DNA from 4 places in the Glutamicibacter soli genome. Region 1 is predicted to be linked to each of the others. Evidence: riboswitches for the same ligand, from Rfam matches in the RefSeq annotation. Region 1 holds a riboswitch; each other region holds the start of a gene.
What was found. A riboswitch is a leader RNA that binds a small molecule or an ion and turns the genes downstream of it on or off. The one in region 1 is predicted to bind thiamine pyrophosphate.

Region 1 (4,203 bases):
CGCGGTCGCCCAGTCGCCGGTGGCGGCGAAGCGGGTGGCCAGCGCGCTGGACAGGGTGCAGCCGGTGCCATGGGTGTTTTTGGTAGCCAGGCGCGGGGAGCTGAACTCGGCCAGCACCCCGGCGGCGGAGACCAGCGCATCGGGGCACTGCGCCCCGGCCAGGTGCCCGCCCTTGGCCAGCACCAGCACGTCGTGGGCGGAGGCCAGACGCCGGGCCTGCTCCAGCACGAGCTCCCAGTCCTGCGCGGCGGCTTCGCCGAGCAGCGCGCCGAGCTCGGCGGTGTTCGGGGTGATCACGGTGGCGCGGGCCAGCAGCGGGTGCAGCGCGGCGGCGTCCTCCAGCAGGGCATCGCCGCTGGTGGCCACCATGACCGGGTCCAGCACCACCGGGGCGTTGACGGTATCCAGCCAGGCGGCGACAGCGCCGATGATCTCCTGGTTTGCCAGCATGCCGATCTTCACCGCGTCGATGCGCACATCCGCGCTGAGCGTTTCAAGCTGCGCGGTGACGAAATCCCCGTCGATGGCCTGCACTCCGCTGACCCCGCGGGTGTTCTGCGCGGTCAGCGCCGTGATCACTGCCATGCCGTAGCCGCCGTTGGCGGCAATGGCCTTCAGATCGGCCTGGATGCCGGCGCCGCCGGACGGGTCGGAGCCCGCGATGGAAAGGATGTTCACCTGGCCGCCTCCCAGGCGGAAACCAGCTGGGCGCTGGCGCTGCGCGGATCATCTGCCTGGCAGACCGGGCGCACCACGGCCATCCCGGCGCCGCCGCCGGCGCGGATGGCCGCGGCGTCATCGGCGGTCACCGCGCCGATGGCCACGCAGGGCAGCGCGGTCCAGCCGGTGCGTTCCGCGAAGCCGTCCAGGCCCAGCGGGGTGGGGTGGTCCTTCTTGGTCGGGGTGGCGCGCACCGCGCCAACACCCAGGTAGTCGATGAACTCGGCATCCAGGTTGGCCTGGGCGATCTGCTCCCGCGTGGAGGCGCTGAGCCCGATGATGCCCTCGCCGATCAGCTGGCGGGCCAGGGACACCGGCACGTCCTTCTGCCCGATGTGGATGCCGGCCACCGCGGCCCCGGCGGCGCGGGCCGCCAGGAATACGTCGATGCGGTCGTTGACCAGCAGCTGCGCCTTGCCCTCGGTCAGCTTTGCGGCCGCAAGCGTCAGCTCGAAGAACTCGCGGGCGCTTTCCTCCTTGGCGCGCAGCTGGATCCACTGGATCCCGCCGGCCACGGCTGCCTCGATCACCTCAAGGGTGCTATGCGGGCTGCAGCTGGCGGTGTTGGCCACCAGGTAGGCTCCGAGATCACGCATAGGTCTTTTCCTCACAGTTCAGGGTCTCAAGTGCGGCGGGCTCGACGGCCGCCAGGGAATCGAGGAAGGCCACGGCAAAACTGCCCGGCCCGGAGCTGGCGGCCAGCGCCTTTTCGGCGGCCAGGCCGTAGTAACCATGGGCCGCCACGGCGGCTTCGAACGGGTCCTCATGCACCGCGAGCATGCCCGCGCACACCGCACCCAGGGCGCAGCCTCCGCCGGTGATGCGGGTCAGGCCGATGCCGTTGGTGTGCACCAGCACGGTGCGCTGCGCGTCGATGATGGCGTCCGCCTCGCCGGAGATCGCGACCACCGAACCGTATTTCACTGCCAGCTCACGCCCGGCGGCGGTGGCTTCCTGCACGCTGTCCAGCGAATCCACACCTCGGCCGGAGGACTCCCAGCCGGCCAGCGCCATGATTTCCGAGGCGTTGCCGCGGATCAGCGTGGGGCGGCGGGCGACGATGCGCCGGGCGAATTCCGTGCGGACCGGCAACGCTCCGACGGCCACCGGATCCAGCACCCAGGGGGTGCCTGCGGCGCTCGCCGACTCGACGGCTTCTTCCATGGCGCGCAGCTGCTCGGTGGTGGGCGTGCCCAGGTTGACCAGCACGGCCGAGGCGGCCGCGGCGAACGGCCCGGCTTCCCCGGGCAGGTCAGTCATGGCCGGGGCCGCGCCGGAAGCCAGCAGTACATTGGCGGTGAAGTTGGTAACCACGGTGTTTGTCAGGCAGAACACCAAGGGGGATTGTTCCCGGTAATTGCGGGCAACAATAGGCAGAGTCATGCGACATCCCTCCGCTAGCTTGACCTAGTTCAGGTTCAACGGGTCTCATCTCAGTCGGCTTCTCCGACACCCCGTGTCACTGATCCCGAGGGTACGCAGATATCTGCGCAAGGACAAATCCTTAACGCCGTTGGAAGTCGGCCGGCCCATGCCGGCCGCTAGAGCCTCGGATCTTCGTAGCCCCTGCCGCGATCGATATTCTTCCGCGCTTCCCGAAGTGCCCTGGAGATTTCCGGGTCAGATCCTTCGAGGTCGTCGGCTCGTCGGTCGAGACTGCGCATGGCGCCTATGGCAAACGGCAGCGCGCAAAGTATGACCAAAACGCAGACGATCAAAATCGAAACCGGATCCACAGGTTATCCATTCCAAGCATTGCGGTGAGCTTAGGCTGAGCCTACAAAGAGGGGCGGACACCGTCAACCGAATCCCGGTTGCTCGGGAAATGATGCGGTGGTGACAGGGTTACCGAGCTATCGCGTCCTCCGCGCAACCAGCGCCTTGACCGTCGCCGCGTCCACCCCCAGCTCCGCGGCCAGTGCCCAGACCCTGTCCACTGCCTCGACCAGGTGCTCGTCCAGCGCTGGCTGCCCTGGCAGCTCATTGACCACGGTGCCCGCCCGGCGACGCGAGGAGATCAGTCCTTCGGCCTCCAGTTCCTTGTAGGCGCGGGCCACGGTGCCGGCGGCCACACCCAGATCGGCGGCCAGCGCGCGCACCGTGGGCAGCCTGCTCCCGGCGGCCAGTTCGCCCAGCGAAATCAGCGAAGCCACCTGGGCGCGGATCTGTTCATAGGGCGGCAGCGCCGAGTCCAGGTCAACGGTGATCTGGGCGCTCATCGGCGGCCCGCGTCACTGGTCTCCGGCCGCATCGAACCTTGCGGGCGCGGAAGCGCCAGCACCGCCGGCGCACAGAAGACCAGCAGGCCGAACAGGGAGAATTCGGCGAACAACTGGTATCCCATCATTGGCATGGCCACGAACGCGCCGGCGACTACGCGCAGCGAGCGGATTTCAAGCACCTGCCGATACCAGATTTCCACCTCTGCGCCCACCTGCCAAGGGATCGCCACGGAGCGGACGAGCAGGACGAATCCTGCATGCGCGGCGAGCAGTGCCGCGGCCAGCCCGGCAATGATCCACCGGTTCGGCGCGACAAATCCCCGCAGCGGATCCAGCGGAGGGAAGAGCAGGAAGTATAGGCTGGCCGCCATCAGGAGTCCGGCAACGACATAGGTCCACAGCGGCAGCCGTGCGGCGGGTTTGGGCATTCGCGCGGCCGCGCGGGTCTTGATCGCCATGTACGCCAGGTAGGCGGCGTTGACCAGCAGGTAGAACAGCGTCGCGCCCGCGAGGAGGGCCAGGATGGCGGTGGCGCGTTCGGCGGTCGGCATCTCCTGCGTCTCGGAGCTCGGCAGCATTGGCCATCCGACGGCGACCAGCAGGATGGCCGCCATGGCGCTCAGATACTGCACCGCGAACAGCTGCTCGCGCAGCCGGGTGAAGGCGCTGGAGACGGCCGGCCGCAGGGATTCGAAGTTCACCGGCGGGCGCCAGAAGAACATGACGACGGTGATGGCCAGGGCGATGTAGTTGGCGGTCTGGTCCCACCGGCCCGCGAGGTCGTTCATCCGTTCCCAGTACTCGATGCCTTCGCCACCCATGGATTTGTCGGCGTCATCGGAGATCCACCGTGCCTTGAAGTGCAGGGCTTCGCCGGCGAGGCCGGCCAGGAGCACCGTCACCGTGCGGTAGAGGCGATTGAGCCAGGTGATGCGCAGCAGCCGGTTGTCGTGCTCGCTGATGCCGTCCAGCGGCTTGCGCCGCAGGATGAGGATGGTGGCGGCGAAGGCGGCGACCAGCAGGAGGACCAGGCTCAGTGCCAGATAGGGCAGGACCTCTGCGGCCGAACGCAACCCGTCCTGGGCATCGGCGGTCATGTAGTAGCCGTCGCCGTCGTCCTCGATGACCTCCGGCGTGGGGGCGAAGCCCGTGACGTCGCGGACGCTGTAAATCGCCAGCATGCCGGCGGCGAAGGTTGCCGCCATGATTCCGACCAGGGACTTGGGCACCAGCCCGGACAAGGTCCGAGGCTGCAGCGAGG
Region 2 (4,203 bases), 240 kb from region 1:
GAAGTCTGCGGCGGAGGGAAGTTCGGGCACCGGTGCATCCAGCTCCCAGGCGCTGGTGTCCTGCTGCACGAATAACGCCAGCTGGGCCAGTGCCTGCTCGACGGGCAGCAGGTCGTTGAGCCGGCGCTGCTTGTCCTTGGCCTCCTCCAGCGTGCGGCCCACGTAGGCGACCAGCCCCGGCATGATGGCCAGGGCCTGCGGATCGCGCCCGGCCGCGGCGGCCTGGGACCGCACGTCCTGTGCGTAGTCCAGCGCCATCTGCCGGTCGGCGGCCACCGCGTAGATCGCCTCGGCATGGGCCGCCGCGAGCTCGCGCCCCTGGGCGGAGGCCCCTGCCTGGAACAGCACCGGGGAGCCTTGCGGCCCGTCGGGGATATTCAGCGGCCCGCGCACACCGAAGTGCTCGCCCGCGTGGTCGATGGCCGACAGCTGCCGCGGGTCGGTGAACACGCCTGCGCGGTCGGCCCGCACCGCCGCTGAGGGGTAGGATCCGAACAGCCCCCGCAGCACCGTGATGAACTCGTCGGCGCGGCCGTAGCGGTAGGCATGGTCGCCCAGGGTTTCGCGCCCGTGGTTCTGCGCCTCGGTATCCCACATGCTGGTGACCACATTGGCGCCGGCCCGGCCGCCGGAGAGCCGGTCCAGGCTGGCCAGCATGCGCGCGGCGTGGAACGGGGTGTAGAAGCTGGAGGACACCGTGCAGACCAGACCGATCCGGCTGGTCTTCTGGCTCAGCGCGGACAGCAGCGTAAACGGTTCGAAGAACCAAGTAGGACCTGCCGCCGCGGCCTCCGGGGAGACGGCTTGGCCGTCGGCCAGGAACACCGCGTCCAGCAGGCCGCGTTCGGCCAGCTGCGCCAATTCGACGTAGTACGCGGTCTCGCCCAGCCGCTCGGCCGGGGAATCCGGCGCCCGCCAGGCCGCCTGGTGGTGCCCCGCGCCGTAGATGAACAGGTTGAACCGGGCCTGCTTCCTCGATGCGCTCATCCCTTGACCAGGCCGCCGTCGACGATCAGGTTCTGTCCGGTCACCCCGCGCGAGAGCGGCGAGGCGAAGAACAGCACCGCGTCGGCGAGCTCGGCCGGCGAGGTCACCCGGCGCAGCGGGGTGCCGGAGGCGATCAGGTCGAAGACCTCTTCAGGAGTGGCGGCCGAGGCATCCGTGGTGCGCAGCAGGCCCCCGGAAACCATGTTGACGTTGATGCCTTCCGGGCCCAGGTCATCCGCGAAGGTGCGGGTCAGCGAGAGCAGCGCCGCCTTGGTCGCGGTGTAGTCGTGGTACGGGACCACTGGGTGCTGGAACAGGTTGGTGCCGATGTTGACGATGCGTCCGAAGCCCGCCTGGCGCATGCCCGGCAGCACTGCCTGGATCGCGGCGACAGGTGCGAGCACGGAACCGGCGAACTGGGCAGTGAGCTCTTCGGCGGACAGCTCGTCTGCCTTGGAACGGGCATCTGCGTTGAAGGAGAAATCCACCAGCGCGTTGTTGACCAAGGTGGTGATCGGGCGGCCGAAGTGCTCGGCCGCGGCGGCGGCCAGGTCCTTCAGCCCGGCGGCGTCGCGCACGTCGGCCTGCAATGCCAGCGCCTGTCCGGGGAATGCGGCGGCAAGTTCCTCGGCCGCCTGCGACGAGCTGCGGTAGTTGACGACGACCTTCGCCCCGGCGTCCAGAAAAGCGGCGCTGATGGCCGCGCCCAGCCCGCGGGCGCCGCCGGTGACCAGCACCAGTTGTTCCTTGAGCGGCAGTGCGGTGGTGGTGGATGCTGCGGTGTCGGTTGCTGCGTGTGCGTTCATGGTGCTCGAACTCCTTGAAGATGTGTCAAGGCGAACGGGACCCCGGCGTAGATGCGTGGCATCGAGGTATCCAGGACATTCCCTTCGCCAGTGCTAACTGGATCAGGTTCGACGGGTTTTATCTCAGCCGCATGGCGGCACCCCGTGTCACTACGTCCCATTAGTACCACAAGCCGTCCGGGACGGCCGAACACGTGTCTTCGCCGGGTGTTTCCGGAGCTACTGGATGACCTGGACTTCAAAACCCGCCGGAGCCGAGAGCTCCGGGATCAGCTCGATGACCAGATTCTCGATATTTTTCTCGTCAAGTTCGAATTCCACGACATTCGGATCTGTCGAGCACTGGACAATTTTTTGCTTCAGGGCGCTCTGCCCATCCCTGACGCGTAGGTCGATCTGGCCCACGCCTGAACAACTGAACTTGATCAAATAGGGACCCGGTAAGCCATCTGTTTCCAAGGAGAGTTCTTCCGGCGCAAGGGTTCCGCCTTGCTGGTACAGAAAGCGTGCGGCGTTCCATGCAACCAACCCTTGATATCCGCGCTGCTCGATTTCGCCCTGCCAGAATCCTATGCCGTCCATAGCGGTAGGGTCTGAGGATATTCCGACCATCGCCAGATACATCAGCGGCGGGTAGTGCAGTGCAACTTCTTGGCGGTGGGCGATCTCCTCAGGCGACGATTCCTCGACGGGTTGCTGGAATTGGAGGGTGTTTGACTGTTGCCTGGGCGATTCGCGATCTAGCGGGCCGAGCTGGGACACCGGAGTTGTGCAGGACGTGAGCGCAAGAATTACAGCTCCGAGCAGAGGCAGCATTTTCTTCATTCGCTCACTTGCCATCATTTTGGTACAGGTTGAGTTCGTAGGATCCGATGGTTTCGGGATCACCGGAAACCAAAATGCTGTAGCTCTCGGCGGATGGACCGATTTCAAACTCGCCGTGGGTGGTTGCTGCGGGGACCTCGCAGGTCAATGGGATCTCGACCGATGGCTCCATGCCAATTTCCGGAAAATCTACGTTGATGAAAACCTGCACGGCCGCGCGCCCAACACCCCAGCAACCAAATTCAACCTTGTAATCACCCGCTTCTTCCGCGGTGCCGCTCATGGATGTCGAATCGTTGATAACCTCTTGCTCGCCATTTTCGCCTATAAAGGTCGTGGATCGGAAAAATCCCGAAAGTCCCATGGCAAATTCGTCCCCATCATCACGCGTATCAAGGTCGCCGAAGATCGGGGTAGCTCGCAGAACCTGTGTTTGCAGCTCTGAGAAAATCGGAACACCTTCTTGGTAATACTTCGCGTAGGGATCGTCACCGTGTTGTTCCGCTTCCCAGGCCGAGTCATACCCGCCGAGATCTTGCTGTTCCACGGGTTTAAGCTTGGATACGGGTGTCGTACAGGCACTGAGCAGCAGTACGCCGGCCAGCAGTGGATACAGAAACTTCTTCACAGCAACATCCCGATGGTCATTCAAATCAGCATCATGCTGACCATATTTCGCCTACCGAAAGAAAACAATACTTGTCACAGCGGATTATGGCGGCAAAATGGTAACTTTTTCAATTCAGCCTGCCAACTTCCGAGAAGAGAATCACAGCAAGACACCTGGAGCGAATCAGAGTTTCGTCGGTGCAGGCACATAGAGTCGAATGCTGGGACCGCGGATTGCAGTCCCGCCGCATATTCAAGGAGAAGTACCACCGCATGCGACTGCTGCGCCGCACCCTGTCCCTAGTTCTCGTCGCATCCACCCTCGGACTGGTTTCCTGCTCATCGCTGGCTTCCACGGATTTCACCGGGACAAACGGCGCCCAGGCCGCGACCCCGACAGCCGATCAGCAGGCGACGTATGCCACGTCCCTGAACCAATTGGAAGACATCGCCATCAAGGGTCGCGCACCGAAGACCGGCTACTCTCGCGAGCAATTCAGCAACGGATGGAAAGATACCGACAACAACGGCTGCGATGCGCGCAACGATATCCTCGCTCGCGATCTGGACAATGTTGAATACAAACCGGCCCGGGTCGACTGCGTGGTATTGAGCGGAACTTTCCATGACCCCTACACGGGCAAGACGATCAATTTCGAGCGCGGCCAAACCACAAGTTCCGCCGTACAGATCGACCATGTCGTCGCGCTGTCGGACGCCTGGCAGAAGGGCGCCCAGAAATGGAGCAAGGATGAGCGCCTCCAGTTCGCCAACGATCCGTTGAATCTCCTCGCCTCGGACGGACCCACAAACGCCGCCAAGGGCGACAAGGACGCGGCAACATGGCTGCCACCCAACAAGGACTTCCGCTGCGAATACGTGTCGCGGCAGACCCAGGTCAAGGCCAAGTACGGTGCATGGATGACACAAGCCGAGCATGATTCCATCAAGAAGATCCTGACCTCCTGCATATAGC
Region 3 (4,203 bases), 1.1 Mb from region 1:
GCTGTTCATGGTGGCGGGGCTGATCGAGCGCCGCGCCGGCAGCGCGAACGTGACCCGGCTGGGCTCGCTGGCCAAGCTGTCCCCGGCGCTGTCGCTGCTGTTCTTCATCCCGGCCATCAATTTGGGCGGCATCCCGCCGTTCTCCGGCTTCCTGGGCAAGTTCGGGCTGCTGCATGCGGCCGCGCAGGATGCAGACGCGTTGACCTGGGCGGTCATCGCCGCCGGCCTGCTGACCAGCCTGCTGACCCTGCTGGCGATCATCCGCGTGTGGGCCCGCATGTTCTGGCGCCGCGCGGCGGACGCCGAGATCCCCAACCCGGACCTGGTGGACGAGGCGGCGAAGGTCGCGGACCAGACCGCCGCCGGCGGCGCCCAGGCGCCGCACCTGGGCCTGAAGCTGGCCCGCGAACTCGAATCCGAGACGCTGCCCTGGGGCATGCGCTACGCCACCGGCTCGCTGGTGGTGGCGGGCATCGCGCTGACGGTGTTCGCCGGGCCGATCTTCGAGTTCTGCCAGCGAGTGGCGGCGCAGCTGATCGCCCACGAACCGTACATCAACGCCATCCTGAGTTACTGAGCGGAGGGACAACATGCCGAATAAGAACCTGGCCCCGCGCGACCAGCGCATCGACGACGCGCTGGACACCGCCGGCGTCCGCCACCGCGCCACGCTCAAGCAGGAGTGGCCGCTGCTGCTCCTGCTGGTTTTCGTCTGGGGAGCGCTCTGGCAGGACTTCTCCCCGGGCAACCTGATCTTTGGCGCCGTCATCGCGCTGGTCATCGTGAACCTGTTCCCGCTGCCGCCGGTGGTGCTCTCCGGGCGGCTGAACCTCTGGTACTGCGTCAAGCTGTTCGGATGGTTCCTGGGCCAGGTCGTCGCCGCCAGCGTGCACGTCGCCTGGCTGGCGGTGGTGCGCGGGAAGAAGACGCGCAGCTCGGTGATCGCGGTGCCGCTGCGCACCGACTCGGACCTGATCGTGATGACCGTGGGCCATGTGCTGACGCTGATTCCCGGGTCCTTCGTGCTCGACGTGGACCGCAGCTCCTCGACCCTGTATCTGCACTACATCGACGTCGACTCGGCCCAGGAGGTCGCGAAGGCGCGGGAGAACATCCGCGACATCGAACGCCGCCTGATCATGGCCATCGGCAGCCAGGACGAGTACGAAGCCATCAAGAACGAATGCAGCCCCCGCGTGAGAAGGACAAAGGAGAAGCCATGATCGAAGTTGTCGTCTGGATCTGCGGCAGCCTGCTCGGGCTGGGCGCCATCGCCTGCCTGGTCCGTGTGGCGAAAGGCCCCTCGATCCTCGACCGGGTGCTGGCCCTGGATGTCATGCTGCTGATCATCTCCGCGGCCCTGTGCCTGGAGATGGCGTTGAACAGGCATACCGACTACGTGCTGTTCGTGGTCGCCGCCTGCACCATCGGGTTCATCGGCTCGGTGACCGTCTCGCGCTATGTCTCGGATCAGAGGAACGCGTAATGGACCTTTTCCTCGACATCCTCGTCGCCGTGCTGCTGATTCTGGGCTGCCTGATGTCCCTGATTGCCGGCATCGGCCTGCTGACCTTTCCCGACATGCTCACCCGCATGCATGCGGCCACCAAACCCCAGGTGCTGGGCTTCCTGCTGATCTTCGCCGGACTGGCCATCCACCTGCGCAGCTGGACCGTCATCCCGGTCCTCGTCCTTGCCTGGGCGATGCAGCTGCTGACCGCCCCGGTGTCTGCGCACATGATCGGCCGCGCCGGCTACCGCACCAAGCACGCGGCCAAGGAGACCCTGTACTCCGACGAGCTGCGCCAGGTCGTGGAGAAGGTGACCTCCGCCCCGCACACCGGGACCGTGCCGGAAATTGATCCGCAGGAGACCGGGCCGGACGCGAAATAACTTCAACCAACAGCAGCGGGCCATTCCCTGAGCAGGCAATGCCCCGCTGCTGTTGCGCTGGAGTGCTACTTGGTGAACTTGGCGATGGCCTTGGTGGTGCCGCGATCAGCCAGCACTTGGATGACCGCTGCGACCACGGCGGAGAACACGGCGAAGCCCAGCGCCTGGCGCATGGAAGCCTCGGCGGCTTCCTCGCTGCCCTTGCGCGGGGCGGTGTTGCCGGTGAAACCCTTCCAGACCTGATCGACCAGCTTGCTGCCGAGGAAGCCCGCACCCAGGGAAATGCCGGTTGCGATGAGCTTTTGTACTGCGTTCATGTGGACCTCACGTTCAACGTTGTGACTTATCGTTCCGTTGCCAGCTTACCTGCGGTATGGTGGGTGGGCAGTAATTATTCCGACAGGGGAGCGTCAAGCCGTTCGCGGCGAAAGGCGCTGAGAGTGCGATAGATCGCAGACCCTCGAACCTGCTCCGGTTAGTACCGGCGAAGGAAGTCGAGCATCTCGGATGCGGACCGGCGCTGGACAGCGCCCCGATTCCGTTCATCCCCCCTCCTGATCAAGGAGGACACCTCATGAGCACAACCCGCACGACGCAGCGCAGCACCTGGCGCGTAGTCGATATCGTCATCGCCTCGGTCATCGCCGTCGCTTCCGGCGTGGTCTTCTGGGCCTGGTCCGCGAGCTACGGCCTGTTCTCGCTGGCCTTCACCGCCTTCCCACCCGGCACTGCCCTGCTTACCGGCCTGTGGCTGTTCCCGGCGGTGCTCGGCGCGCTGATCATCCGCAAGCCCGGCGCCGCACTGTTCTGCGAGGTGCTGGCCGCCGTGGTCGAGGCGCTGCTGGGCACGCACTGGGGCATGCCGGTGCTGATTTCCGGCCTGGTCCAGGGGCTGGGCGCCGAGCTGGTGTTCGCGCTGTTCCGCTACCGCCGCTGGAACCTGCCGGTGGCGTTGCTTGCAGGCCTGGGCTCGGGCCTGTTTGCCGGCCTCAGCGAAGCCTACGTCGTGGGCAGCGTGGCCGAATACACCGAGTCCATGAAGCTGTTCCACGTGGGAGCCACCGCCGTGTCTGGCCTGGTGGTCGCCGGCCTGCTGTCCTGGTGGATTACCCGGGCGCTGGCCCGCACCGGCGCGCTGAGCAACCTCGCCAGCCGCCGCGCGCACCTGGAACCGGCGCTTGCGGTGCGCAAATGAGCGCCGCCGCCATCGGGCGTACGGCCCCGCTGACCCGGCAGGGTGTGGAGATCAGCGCGCGCGGCTTCACCTGGCAGCATGCCGAGCGCGACCGCCCGGCCATCGCCGGACTTGACGTGCAGATCCCTGCAGGTCAGAAGGTGCTCCTGCTGGGCCCGTCGGGGGCCGGCAAATCCACCTTCTTGCATGCGCTGGCCGGCGTGCTCGAAGTCGACCAGGACGCCGGTCCCACCGGCGAGCTGCTGGTCGGCGGGCAGGATGCGTTCGCGCGCAGCTTCCCGGTGGGCCTGATGCAGCAGGATCCGGAAACCCAGGTGGTGCAGAGCCGGGTGGGTGACGACGTCGCCTTCGGCGCCGAGAACCTGGGTGTCGACCCGCAGGAGATCCGCGAGCGGATCCCGCAGGCGCTTGACGCCGTGGGGCTCGGCGCACTGGGCTACGAACATCGCACGCAGGAACTGTCCGGCGGGCAGAAGCAGCGCCTGGCCCTGGCCGGGATCCTGGCCATGCGCCCCGGGCTGATGCTGCTTGACGAGCCGACCGCGAATATCGACCCGGGCAGCATCCCGCCGTTGCGCGATGCAGTGATCGGCGCCGTGGAGTCCACCGGGGCGACGCTGATCGTGGTGGAGCACCGGCTGGAGGCGTGGGCCCGGCAGGTGGATCGGGTGCTGGTGCTGGCCCCCGGCGGGGGGATCGCCCACGACCTGCACCCCGAGGCGCTGGCCGGGGACGCGGCGGTGCGCGCCGAATTGGCGCAGGCAGGGGTCTGGATTCCGGGCTATGTTCCGCAGACCTCACCGGCGCCGAGGGCCGGCGGCGCCCCGATGCTGCACGCCGAGGAGCTGGTTTGCGCGCGGGGCGAGCATGCTGTGCGCACCGCCCCGGCCAGCTTCGAGGTCACCGGCGGCAGGGCCCTGGTGATCCGCGGGGAGAACGGGGCAGGGAAGTCCACGCTGGCACTGACCCTGGGCGGGCTGCTGCAACCTGTGTCAGGCCAGTTCGCCGCCAGCCCCCAGCTGGCCGACGGGTTGCCGCCCTCGCCGTTCAGCTGGAAGGCCGGAGCGCTGGTCGCCCGCATCGGCTCGGTGTTCCAGGAACCCGAGCACCAGTTC
Region 4 (4,203 bases), 1.4 Mb from region 1:
GATGACCAGCACGCGCGCGGCGGCGATGCGGCGCTGGCCTTCCTCCCCGACCCCGGGCAGGGTCAGGTGCCGGGAATAGCGGGCCAGCTGGGCAGGGTCCAGCGCGGTGCGCGGTGCGACCAGCGGTGCGCGGCCGCTCACGAGAAGTCCCCGATCAGCGCCTGCATCATTCCCTCGCCCGGGGAGGAGGCCAGCGCGGTGTCGCGCACCGGGATGCGCCCCGCCAGCCGGGCGGCGCGTCCGGCGCGCACGGCGTCGCGCATCGCGGCGGCCATCAGCGGGGCGTTGTGGGCGCGGGTCACGGCGCTGGCCAGCAGCACCGCGTCGCAGCCCAGCTCCATCGCCTTCGCGGCGTCGGAAGCGGTACCCACCCCGGCATCCAGGATCACCGGGACGGTGGCGCGGGAGACGATGGTGGCGATGTTGTGCGGGTTCAGGATGCCCAGCCCGGAGCCGATGGGCGCCCCGGCCGGCATGACCGCCGCGACCCCGGCGTCCTGCAGCCGGGCGGCCAGCGCAGGGTCGTCGTTGGTGTAGGCGAAGACCTCGAAGCCGTCGGCGACCAGCTGCTCGGCGGCGGCGAACAGCTCCAGCGGGTCGGGCAGCAGGGTGTGCTCGTCGGCGATCACCTCCAGCTTCACCCAGTTCGTTTCCAGCGCCTCGCGCGCCAGGTGGGCGGTGAGGATCGCGTCGCGGGCGGTGAAGCAGCCAGCGGTATTCGGCAGCGCGGCGATGCCGTGGCGCTGCAGCAGCTCGTACACGCTGGCCGAGCCGCCGGCCGAGTAGTGCCGGATGGACACCGTGGTCAATTCGGTGCCGGAGAGCGCGAGCGCCTGCTCCAGGGTGCTCAGCGAGGTGGCCCCGCCGGTGCCCAGGATCAGCCGGGAGCCGAAGCTGCGCCCTGCCACCTCGAAGGCGTCGTTGACGGCATCCAGCTCGGTGAGGTCCGCGGCGGCGGTGGTTTCAGTGGTGTTCTGCGTGCTGCGCTGCATTGGTTCAGCCTCCCTGGGCGGCGGTGACGAGTTCGACGGTGTGGCCGGCGGCCAATTCCCGCTGCGCCCAAGCGCTGCGCGGGACCACCGCGCCGTTCACGGCGACGGCCAGGCCCAGCTTGGTGCCGTCGGCGGCCTGGCCCTGTTCGTCAAGTTCGCGGCCCAAGTGCGAAGAGACCAGATCGCGCAGGGTGGAACCCTGCTGGATCGTGGTGGGGGTTGAGTTCAGCGTGATGTCGATGGTCATGGGTGCAGCTCCATTCGGGTCGGTGCAAGTCGTGAAGGATCGGTTCGGGACGGTTCAGCTCGGGAAAGTCCTGCCGGGTCCGGCGCACTCCCGCCGCTGAAGCGCGCGGGGTCCACGGCCCGGGCGTGCTCTGCGTGCGGCGGCTGGCTCAGGACCAGGTCCGCGGTCAGCGAGGAGCCGAAGGGGGTGAGCAGCACCCCGTGGCGGGAATAGCCGGTGGAGAGCACCATTCCGTCATCCAGCCGCCCTATCAGCGGCCGGTCGTCGGGGGTGCCGGGCCTGGCGCGGGCGATGACCTCGTTCAGCGAGCAGTCGACGATCCCGGGCACCAGGCGGCGGGCGTTGTCCAGCAGCTTGTGCATCTGCCCGATGTTGACCGCCTCGTTGCCGTCCTCGCGGCTGCTGGCGCCCAGCACCAGCGAGCCGTCCGCGCGCGGCACCAGGTAGACCGGGTCGCGGCGCACGATCCCGCGCACCGTGTGCGTGAGCAGCCGCGGGCCCGCAGGGCCCTGCAGCCGGAAGATGTCCCCGTAGACCGGGCGCAGCGGAAGTTCCGGTGTCCCGGCCACGGTGCCCAGGCCCGCGGCGAGCACCACCTGGTCCGCCTCGATGATCCGGCCGCTGCCGGTACGCACCGCGTGGGTGGTCCCGGCACGCTGCAGCAGCTCGACGGCCGGTTCGCGGACCAGCTGGGCGTCCAGGTGCCCGGCCAGGATCGCCACCACGGAGCGCGGGTCGATCTGGTGGTCCCCGGCGCAGCGCACCGCGCCGGCGATGTTGCTGGCCAGCGCCGGTTCCAGCCGGCGGGCGGCGCTGGGCAGCAGGGTCTGTGCGCTGAAGCCCAGGGAGGCCTGCAGCTGCACCAGTTCGTGCAGGGCATCGCGGTCGGCCGGTTCGGCGGCGACCACCAGGGTTGCGTTCTGCAGGTAGTCCGGGCGCCGGCCGGTGGCCTGCTCGATGCGCTGCACGAAGTCCGGGTAGGCCTGGTTGGAGGCGCCGAGCAGCTCGTGCAGGATTCCGTGGCCCCAGGTGGTTTCGGCGGCTGGGGCGAGCATGCCGGCCGCGGCGCGGCTGGCCCCCTGCCCGGGATCCGGGTCGATGACGGTGACCTCGCAGCCGCGCGAACGCAGTTCGAAGGCGGTGGACAGGCCGATGATCCCGGCCCCGATGATGGCAACGTGCAACGACGGCACTTCCTTCCTACGGCGGCATGACCCGCATCAGGTGTAGCGGTCGGCTCGGTGCCCTCTCAGCCTGGTCGGTTCAGGCTCCCGCGGAGTTGAAGCGATTATAGGCATGAGCTGCACCACAAATGCCAACTCTGCGCCGCGGGCGCGTCATCTTCGCGCGCGGCGCAGCCGGTCCGGGAGTCCCGGGCGCGCCTCGTTCCAAGGTGCCGGATGGGTAAATCCTCAAAGATCCATGAGTTCGTTTGCCCGCGCCCCGGCTCGTACGGAAGCGTTGCGTGAAGTTGCCCGGAACCGGGCGGCACCGCAACCGGAAGGAGAATACAGTGCTGACACTGACCGATCAGGCCGATGCGATCGTGACCTCGCTGGTCACCAACCAGACGGAGGACAACGAGGCGGGGCTCCGCATCCAGCCCGCCGACGAGACCGAAAGCCAGCAGACCGCGCGTTTCGCCGTGCGGGTCGTCGACGGCCCGCAGCCGGCGGACCAGGTGATCCAGGGCGAGGGCAGTCCCGTCTTCCTCGACGAGCTGGTCACCGACGCCCTGGATGACAAGGTGCTCGACGCGAACGTGGATGCCGAGGGAACCATCACCTTCCAGGTCCTGGCCCAGCGTTAGGCTTCCGCCGTCCGCGCTCGGGGCACGCTCCCCTGCGCGGCGGCGCACGCGCAACTGCCCGGGCAGCGCTCGTGCGGATTCGGTCTTCCCGAATCCGCCCCACGAGCCGCTGCACCGGGCAGTTGCATGTTGACTATGTTGTGATGCGGCGTTGTGATGCGCCGGCTCCCTGCCGGCTTCCCGCCGCGGCCGGAGGTTCGCTAGTCAGCGATCTCGCTGGTGACCTTGGCCCCCAGCTCGACGGTGCGCGAGACCGTGCAGTACTTGTCGTGGGAGAGCTTCACGATGCGCTCGACCATGCCGGCGGCCTTGCGGCCCTCGTCGGTGTCCGGGAACTTCAGGTCGAAGGACATCTTGATGTCCTCCATGCGTCCGGCGCCCTCCTCGCTCAGCTTGTAGCCGCTGGCGGCCACCTCGAACTTCTCCGGCTCGCTGCGGCGCGTGGTGGCCACGTCGACGTCGATGGCCGAGCAGCCGGCGATGGCCGCCAGCAGCAGCTCCACCGGGGTCAGCAGCCCTTCGCCCTGGCCGAATTCCAGGCTGGCACCGGTTTCGCCGCTGGTCGCCCGGTACCTTTTGGACTCTACTCGTTCGACTTTGACTTCACGCAGTTCACGGGTGTTTTCGCTCATGGATCTATCGTGACACGTCCGGGGCCGAAAGCCGGACATGGCGCAGCTGGATCCGGGCCAGCTGGTCGGTGTGCTCGGCTTCCTTTTCGATCTGGAACCCGTGGTCGAGAAAAAACGAGAGGGTGCTCGCGTTCTGCCCATTGATCAGGATGCAGGCCGCCGGGCACAGCGCGAGGATGTCATTCAGCAGCGCGCTGCCCACGCCGTGGTGGCGGTCGTGGTGGCGTACCCACAAGAGCTCGATCTGTGTTTCGCTCCAGGCGGCGAAGCCGATGATCTCCTTGCCCAGCTGGGCGATCCGCACCGAGACGCGCTGGGAGTAGACCGCTTCAAGAGCGTTGGCAACGGCGTCCACGTCGGCGGCCGAGAGGAAGTCGCGTCCTCCCTCCACCGAGTTGCGCCAGACATCCAGGAGTTCGGGTACTTCCTCCACGCTGGTCCAGTTGCGAAGAACGAGCCTCTCAGACATCTGAACTCCTTCCAGCCGTGGAATACTCCGCGTGTTGTCTCATGATTTTCTCC

Region 2: it holds a riboswitch for thiamine pyrophosphate, as region 1 does, so the genes downstream of both, ACTX90_RS01490 (3-oxoacyl-ACP reductase) here and thiM (hydroxyethylthiazole kinase) in region 1, are expected to answer to the same signal.
Region 3: it holds a riboswitch for thiamine pyrophosphate, as region 1 does, so the genes downstream of both, ACTX90_RS13430 (ECF transporter S component) here and thiM (hydroxyethylthiazole kinase) in region 1, are expected to answer to the same signal.
Region 4: it holds a riboswitch for thiamine pyrophosphate, as region 1 does, so the genes downstream of both, thiO (glycine oxidase ThiO) here and thiM (hydroxyethylthiazole kinase) in region 1, are expected to answer to the same signal.

Annotation. Positions count from the first base shown of each region.
Region 1 covers NZ_CM125969.1:55,979-60,181, forward strand. The annotation lists gene thiD (bifunctional hydroxymethylpyrimidine kinase/phosphomethylpyrimidine kinase) at 1-678, opposite strand, end outside; gene thiE (thiamine phosphate synthase) at 675-1,316, opposite strand; gene thiM (hydroxyethylthiazole kinase) at 1,309-2,103, opposite strand; TPP riboswitch at 2,093-2,187, opposite strand; gene ACTX90_RS00300 (GntR family transcriptional regulator) at 2,574-2,939, opposite strand; gene ACTX90_RS00305 (hypothetical protein) at 2,936-4,203, opposite strand, start outside.
Region 2 covers NZ_CM125969.1:295,930-300,132, reverse strand. The annotation lists gene ACTX90_RS01495 (NtaA/DmoA family FMN-dependent monooxygenase) at 1-987, opposite strand, end outside; gene ACTX90_RS01490 (3-oxoacyl-ACP reductase) at 984-1,793, opposite strand; TPP riboswitch at 1,855-1,948, opposite strand; gene ACTX90_RS01485 (hypothetical protein) at 2,013-2,618, opposite strand; gene ACTX90_RS01480 (hypothetical protein) at 2,623-3,246, opposite strand; gene ACTX90_RS01475 (HNH endonuclease family protein) at 3,501-4,202, shown strand.
Region 3 covers NZ_CM125969.1:2,827,200-2,831,402, reverse strand. The annotation lists gene ACTX90_RS13455 (Na+/H+ antiporter subunit D) at 1-577, shown strand, start outside; gene ACTX90_RS13450 (Na+/H+ antiporter subunit E) at 591-1,223, shown strand; gene ACTX90_RS13445 (MrpF/PhaF family protein) at 1,220-1,486, shown strand; gene mnhG (monovalent cation/H(+) antiporter subunit G) at 1,486-1,893, shown strand; gene ACTX90_RS13435 (DUF4235 domain-containing protein) at 1,959-2,210, opposite strand; TPP riboswitch at 2,285-2,403, shown strand; gene ACTX90_RS13430 (ECF transporter S component) at 2,468-3,088, shown strand; gene ACTX90_RS13425 (ATP-binding cassette domain-containing protein) at 3,085-4,203, shown strand, end outside.
Region 4 covers NZ_CM125969.1:2,487,244-2,491,446, forward strand. The annotation lists gene ACTX90_RS11705 (ThiF family adenylyltransferase) at 1-141, opposite strand, end outside; gene ACTX90_RS11710 (thiazole synthase) at 138-992, opposite strand; gene thiS (sulfur carrier protein ThiS) at 997-1,239, opposite strand; gene thiO (glycine oxidase ThiO) at 1,236-2,432, opposite strand; TPP riboswitch at 2,420-2,524, opposite strand; gene ACTX90_RS11725 (hypothetical protein) at 2,753-3,049, shown strand; gene ACTX90_RS11730 (OsmC family protein) at 3,250-3,681, opposite strand; gene ACTX90_RS11735 (GNAT family protein) at 3,686-4,150, opposite strand.